One region of the Streptomyces sp. NPDC005438 genome, then DNA from elsewhere that is predicted to be linked to it. Evidence: riboswitches for the same ligand, from Rfam matches in the RefSeq annotation. Region 1 holds a riboswitch; each other region holds the start of a gene.

Region 1 (2,258 bases):
AGGTGGCGCCCGTCGATGCCCCCCACGGGGGTGGGGACATCGACGGGCGCTTCCCGCTGTCGCCGCCCTCGGTCGCCGCCCTCCGCGGGCGCCCGGTACGAGGACGTTCAGACCGCCACCGGTCCGCGCCGTACGGGGAGTTCCCGGTGCCCCGGCGGTGGCCCGACCCGGCGGTGGGGGAGCGGGTGGCCGGCTCCCTGGTTGCCGGGTTCCTGAGTTGGGTGCTGAGGGCAACCGGGCCGGGACCTCAGCCCCGACCCGGCAAGGCCCCGCCTCAGCCCAGGGTCAGCTTCTGCCCGGGCAGGATCACGTTGGCGTCGCTCAGCACCGAGGAGTTGCGCGCGTAGAGCTGCTTCCAGGTGGTGTCGTTGGCCTGGGCGATGGAGCTGAGGGTGTCGCCGGACCGCACGGTGTAGGTCTTGCCGGAGGCGCCCTTGCCCTGCGACGAGGCCGACGGGGACTTCTGGGACTGCTGCCGGGTGGACGACTCGGACGACGGCTTGCTGTCGCTGGTGCCGCCCTGGGGGCTGACGTCGGCGGAGGGGCCGCCGGCGGTCAGGCCGCCCGCGCCGGCGCAGGCCCAGGCGCCCGGACCCTGGAGCTTCAACAGCCGCTCGGCGGTGGCGATCTGCTGCTCCTTGGTGGCCAGGTCGGCCCGGGAGGCGTACTTGGTGCCGCCGGCCGCGGCCCAGCTGGACTGGGAGAACTGCAGACCGCCGTAGTAGCCGTTGCCGGTGTTGATGGACCAGTTGCCGCCGGACTCGCACTGGGCGACCTTGTCCCAGGTGTCCACGGAAGCGGCCTGCGCGCCGGTGGCGCTCAGCATCGGGGCGGCGATCGCGACGCCGGCGACGCCGGCCAGGGTGGCTATCCGGGCGACACGGGCGCGGTTGCCGTCACGTCCCTTGCTGGTGAACATGCTGTCTCCTCACCGATGCCTACGAGGTGAGCTGTCGGGTTCGGGCTGTGAGTCGCCCGGCCCGTCCGGCGAACCGGTACGGGCTTCACCCCTAGCCCTCGGGGGCCTTCCGGGCAGCACTGAGCTGCGACGGACGGCTCCGTCGGGCACCTACCGTGGGTCCCCCGCTCCTGCCGTGGTTGTTGCTTGAGGTGATCGAGGGGCCGTCGACAGGATTCGGCATAGCGGCCCTCGATGCCCGCGATCCGCGGACGGTGGCGACCGTAAGCACAGCGGTGCCGGCAGGCCAAAACCGGGCAGTGGGTGCCACTGTGGTCGATGAGGCCCATGGGGTGTGCTCTACCGCTCTTTGTGCAGGCCAGCATGTATGTGGCCGCATCGGACAGTTGGTGTGAGACGGATCAAGCGGAGAGAAGGGTCACAGGCTCGGGGTCCCGTTTCGGGGCCCTGTGGGGGTGTCGAACTGCCGGCCATGCGACGGAAAAAGCCTCACTACTGACCAAAAAGGTCGAAAGGGTTGGCGTCCTGGGACGCGAAAGGGGTGGTGCCCTCCCTCGGGAGGACACCACCCCTCGCGGACCCCGATCAGACCAGGTTGGCGGTCAGGGTGATCGTGGTGCCGGAAAGCGCCTGGCTCACCGGGCAGTTCGCCTTGGCGCCCTCAGCCGCCTTGGCGAAGGCCTCGGCGTCCAGCCCGGGCACCTCCGCCTCCACGGTCAGGTGGATGCCGGTGATTCCGGTCCCCGGCTCGAAGGTGACGTCGGCCTTGGTGTTCACCCGGGTGGGCGGAGTGCCCGCGCCGGCCAGGCCGTGGGAGAGGGCCATGGAGAAGCAGCTGGAGTGCGCGGCGGCGATGAGTTCCTCGGGGCTGGTCCGCCCGTTGGGCTCCTCCGCGCGGGACGGCCAGGTCACCGGCTGCTCGCCGATGCCCGAGGAGTCGAAGGTGACGGCCCCCGACCCCTCCAGCAGGTTGCCCTCCCAGACGGTGTGGGCGCTACGTGTGGTGGCCACGGTGGTACCTCTCTTCACTTGGTTCGCTCGCCGCACTGCGACGGTTGGACACCCCTATGCCAACACACTTCACGTACCCGGTGCCGACCGCACGCTGACGGACCCTCATCGTCACCCACCGGGCGCCCTGTCCCACCCGGCTGAGACTGACTACCGTGTCCCCGGGACATCGGAAGGGGTGGCAGTGGAGGAACTGGCGACGCTGGCGGCGGAGGGTGCGAGCGCCCTGGTCGCGTTGATGGTGACCGACTCCTGGGAGCGGGTGAAGGGGCGGGTCGCCGCCTTCCTGAGCCGGGGCCGGCAGGAGGACGCGGGCAGCGCGGAGGAG
Region 2 (2,258 bases), on a different contig from region 1:
TGGCCACCGATGTGACCGGTCCCGCGCTGGCCGACCTCCGCCAGGTGCTCGTCACCCTGGCCGAGGAAGGGCTGACCGAGGAGGAGCGGGACACCGCCGTACGCAACCTCGTCGGTGTGGCTCCCCTGAGGTACGAGACGGCCAGTGCCGTCAGTTCCACCCTCGCGGACCAGGTGGAGCAGCACCTCCCCGACGACTTCCAGGCCCAGCTGTACGCCAGGCTCGCCGAGACCGGCACCGTGGAGGCCACCGCCGCGGTGGTCAACGCCTTCCCGGTGGACCGGTTGGTGACGGTTCTGGTGGGCGACGCGGAGCAGATCGTCGAGCCGGTGAAGTCCCTGGGCTGGGGCGAGGTGAAGGTGGTCAGCGGCTGATCCGGTCGAGGCTGACGAGACGTTTGCCGAGGTCAGCGGCGTGAGAGTGAGCTGACCCCGGAGAAGAACCCCTGGTGCGATCCAAGGCACCAGGGGTTCTTTATGTCTGCTTTGAAGGTCTTTGTCGGGCCTCCCGTGTGGCCTGCGTGACAAAAGCCCGGATCTGTTTGCCGATTCTCAGATGTCCCCTTTAGCGTCGTTCGCGTTGTCCGTCAGAAGTGACCGCAGGACGCGGCCGACGGCAGCGATCGCCGAGTCCCCGAGGTGTCGACCTGGGGAGCCGGGGACCCAACCGCCTGAGTCCCGCCGAGGGCCAGGGGGGCTGACTGAGGCCCCTGGGGTGAATCGGAACATCCTCCGTCGAGGTGCCCGTAGGAGACCTTCCTGCTCCGAACCCGACAGCTAACCCGGTAGGCGAGAAGGAGGGAAAGGAGCACGCCGCTCATGGCGTTCAGCCGTCTTGTTGAACAGTGCCGCCACAAGGTCACTACCCAACGTAAGCAGATGATGATTGTCGGTGGCAGCGCTCTCGCGGGGGTCGGGCTGGTGACCGGTATCGCCACCGCCTCGGTGAGCGACGAGGGGCAGTCCAGGTCGGCCACGGGTTCCGGCGCGGTCGACCGGCCCCTGTCCGGTTCGCTGGACGACCAGGCCGAGACCCAGCGTGAGGAGGCCGGGGGCAAGGGAGGCAGCGCGTCCGGCGAGGGGAAGGACACCGGCCGCAAGGACGGTGCCGAGGACTCGCACCAGAAGCGCGGCGACGCCGACGCCGGCGGGAAGAAGCCCGGGAAGCCCGAGGACTCCGGGAAGAAGCAGCAGGAGAAGAAGGCCGCCGAGAAGGCGCAGAAGGCCGAGGCGGAGAAGAAGGCCAAGGAGAAGGCCGACAAGGAGAAGGCCGACAAGGAGAAGGCGGACAAGGAGCGGAAGCAGAAGGCCGACCGTTCCCAGCGCTCCAAGCCGGCCCCCAAGCCCAAGGGCTGGGTCTCCCCGATCGACGGCGGCAAGGTGACCACCCCCTACAAGAGCGGTGGCGCCCTGTGGTCGTCCGGCAAGCACAGCGGGATCGACTTCGCGGCCGGCACCGGTACCAAGGTGCGGTCGGTGTCCGCCGGGACCGTGGTGGTGGCCGGCGACGGCGGCGCCTACGGCAACAACATCGTGGTCCGCCACAACGACGGGACCTTCACCCAGTACGGGCACCTGTCGAAGTTCAGTGTCTCGCTGGGCCAGTCCGTGAAGGCCGGACAGCAGATAGCCCTCTCCGGTTCCACCGGTAACTCCACCGGTCCGCACCTGCACTTCGAGGCCCGGACCACCCCCAACTACGGATCGGACATGGACCCGGTCAACTACCTGCGCCAGCACGAGGTGCACGTCTGAGCAGGGAGTACCGAACGGGCCGGCCCGCACTGCCGGACCGGGTCACCCACCCCACGGTGACCCGGCTCCGCGCAGTCAGCCGATGACCAACGAGGTCGGTCCGACCGCTCACCCCGAGGTCCCCGGAACCCGCTCGTTCCGGGGACCTCCCCTCGGTCGTACCGCGTGTTCGCGCTCGTGCGGGGCACCGAGCCGTCCCCGGACGGGCCCCCGCTCGTCAGGCCGGCCGGCTGCCGAAGGGGTACGGCCCTCCCGGCCGTATCCCTTCGGGGCGTTCCGTGCTGGTGCCCCGCCTCACCCCGGGGCCCCACCTCGGGGGCGCTGCCATGGAACGGGGCGCCACGCGAGTCCCGTAACACTCCGGGGCTCCACCAGGGGTGACCGGTGGGCTGACGCCTCGGCCCCGGGAACCCCGGCCGAGCCGAGGTTCACCACCGCGAGCCCGCCCGGGTCGGCCCGGGACGAGCCGGAACCGTACCGGGGTCGTCGCCGGTCAACGACCGG
Region 3 (2,258 bases), on a different contig from region 1:
CCGGCTGGGGATGCTGGTGGACCTCTCGCACGTGGCGGCCTCCACCATGCGGGACGCGCTGCGGGTGAGCGAGGCGCCGGTGATCTTCTCGCACTCCTCGTCCCGGGCGGTGTGCGACCACCCGAGGAACATCCCGGACGACGTGCTCCAACTGCTGGCGGACAACGGGGGCGTGGCGATGGTGACCTTCGTGCCCAAGTTCGTGCTGCCGGAGGCGGTGGAGTGGAGCGACCGGGCGGACGCCCACCTGCGGTCGCTGGGTCTGCACCCGCTGGACGGTACGGAGCGCGGGGTGCGGGCGCGGCGGGAGTTCGAGGAGGCGAACCCCCGGCCGGAGGCGACCGCTTCCACGGTGGCCGACCACCTGGACCACATGCGCCAGGTCGCCGGGATCGATCACCTGGGTATCGGCGGGGACTACGACGGGGTGCCCTTCACCCCGGCCGACCTGGGCGATGTGTCCTGCTATCCACGGCTTGTGGGCGAGTTGTTGGCGCGTGGCTGGTCCGAGACGGACATCGGCAAGGTCACCTGGGGGAACGCGGTCCGTGTCCTGGGCGAGGCGGAGGGGGTCGCGCGTGAACTGTCCGCGCGGCGCGGACCGTCGATCGCCACCCTCTCCCAACTCGACGCTCCGAGCGCCCAGAACGGGTAATTCGGACTCCCGTGACGCAATTCACCCCGCCTTCGGGCGGGGTGATGTCCGTTGCGCGCCGTTTGTTTTCCTCCCGCGCCATTCCCCTTGCTGGGGGCGGTAGTTGAGGAACGGCTTCCGTTCGTGCCGGTGGCCGCGCGTCGGCGTCGTCCGCCGTTCGGTCACTCCATCGGGTCGTCCTGGGTTAAATGTCTATTTCGCTCTCACGTTCAACTTCCCCGAGCCGCTTGTTTCGTCGCATTTTCTGCGTTTAACGTTCAGCTCCGCCGCTACCCCAAAGTGGCGGTCCGCTGCCGGACGCCGAATCCTGCCGGCGGCAGCGGATCCCAGACGTCACGTCTAACGGCAGGAGCGGGGGACCCAAGGTAAGTGCCGGACCCACGGGCCGGCTTGGGGTGAAGCCACCGAGAGGTGGCCGGGCAACTCCAGCCCGAACCCGACAGCTCACCTCGCAGGCGTCGGAGAGGAGCACCACTATGTCCGGACGCGGACGCCACCGGCGGCCACGCGACAGCCGCCTCAACAAGAACGTCACCCGCATCTCCGTGGTCGCCGCCGCCGGCGGGGTCACGACCATGGTCGCCGGCGCCAACGCCCAGGCCGCTTCCGTCAGCACCTGGGACAAGGTCGCCGAGTGCGAGTCCAGCGGCGACTGGAGCATCAACACCGGCAACGGCTACTACGGCGGGCTCCAGTTCGCCCAGAGCACCTGGGAGGGCTTCGGCGGCAGCAAGTACGCCTCGCGGGCCGACCAGGCCAGCAAGTCCCAGCAGATCGACATCGCGGAGAAGGTGCTGGCCGAACAGGGGCCGGGCGCCTGGCCGCTGTGCGGTCCCAAGGCGGGGCTCGCCAAGGGCGGTCCCGCCCCGGGTGTCGACCCGGGTGGCGAGTCCAAGCCCACCACGCCGGCCAAGCCCAAGGCCCCGTCCAAGCCCGAGCGGCCCAAGGGCGACCAGGCCAGCAGCCACGGCCGCAACGGTGAGTCCTACACCGTGGCCAGCGGCGACACCCTGTTCAAGATCGCCAAGGCCCAGGACGTACAGGGCGGTTGGGAAGCGCTGTACGAGGACAACCGCCAGGTCATCGGCGGCGACCCCGACGTGATCATCCCCGGCCAGAAGCTGAGCGTCGACGGTGGCCCGGCCAAGTCGGAGTCCAAGGCGACCCCGAAGAAGTCCGGTCCCAAGCACGCCAAGCCGAAGCAGTCCAGCGACCAGGCGTCCGCCCCCAGCGGCAACTCCTCCGGCTTCCAGGCTCCGGTGAACGCCCCGACCAGCACCGCCTACCGCGCGTCCGGCGGCTCCTGGTCCAGCGGTTACCACACCGGGGTGGACTTCTCGGTCTCCAGCGGCACCAGTGTCAAGGCCGTCGGCCAGGGCACCGTGGTGTCCGCCGGCTGGGGCGGCTCCTACGGCAACCAGGTCGTCATCAAGCACTCCGACGGGCGCTACAGCCAGTACGCCCACCTGTCCTCGCTGTCCGTCAGCGCCGGGCAGACGGTCAGCGGTGGCCAGCAGTTGGGGCTGTCCGGTTCCACCGGCAACAGCACCGGTCCGCACCTGCACTTCGAGATCCGTACCGGTCCCGACTACGGCTCGGACAT

What was found. A riboswitch is a leader RNA that binds a small molecule or an ion and turns the genes downstream of it on or off. The one in region 1 is predicted to bind cyclic di-AMP.
Positions count from the first base shown of each region.
Region 2: another riboswitch for cyclic di-AMP. It lies ahead of ABZT14_RS24900 (M23 family metallopeptidase); the one in region 1 lies ahead of ABZT14_RS03780 (transglycosylase family protein).
Region 3: another riboswitch for cyclic di-AMP. It lies ahead of ABZT14_RS17230 (transglycosylase family protein); the one in region 1 lies ahead of ABZT14_RS03780 (transglycosylase family protein).

Region 1 covers NZ_JBEXEP010000001.1:910,140-912,397, forward strand. Annotated here, with positions in the region: gene ABZT14_RS03780 (transglycosylase family protein) at 275-919, opposite strand; cyclic di-AMP (ydaO/yuaA leader) riboswitch at 921-1,116, opposite strand; gene ABZT14_RS03785 (OsmC family protein) at 1,505-1,930, opposite strand; gene ABZT14_RS03790 (hypothetical protein) at 2,115-2,258, shown strand, end outside.
Region 2 covers NZ_JBEXEP010000016.1:90,380-92,637, forward strand. Annotated here, with positions in the region: gene ABZT14_RS24895 (pitrilysin family protein) at 1-374, shown strand, start outside; cyclic di-AMP (ydaO/yuaA leader) riboswitch at 614-806, shown strand; gene ABZT14_RS24900 (M23 family metallopeptidase) at 879-1,754, shown strand.
Region 3 covers NZ_JBEXEP010000007.1:307,998-310,255, forward strand. Annotated here, with positions in the region: gene ABZT14_RS17225 (dipeptidase) at 1-655, shown strand, start outside; cyclic di-AMP (ydaO/yuaA leader) riboswitch at 977-1,126, shown strand; gene ABZT14_RS17230 (transglycosylase family protein) at 1,132-2,258, shown strand, end outside.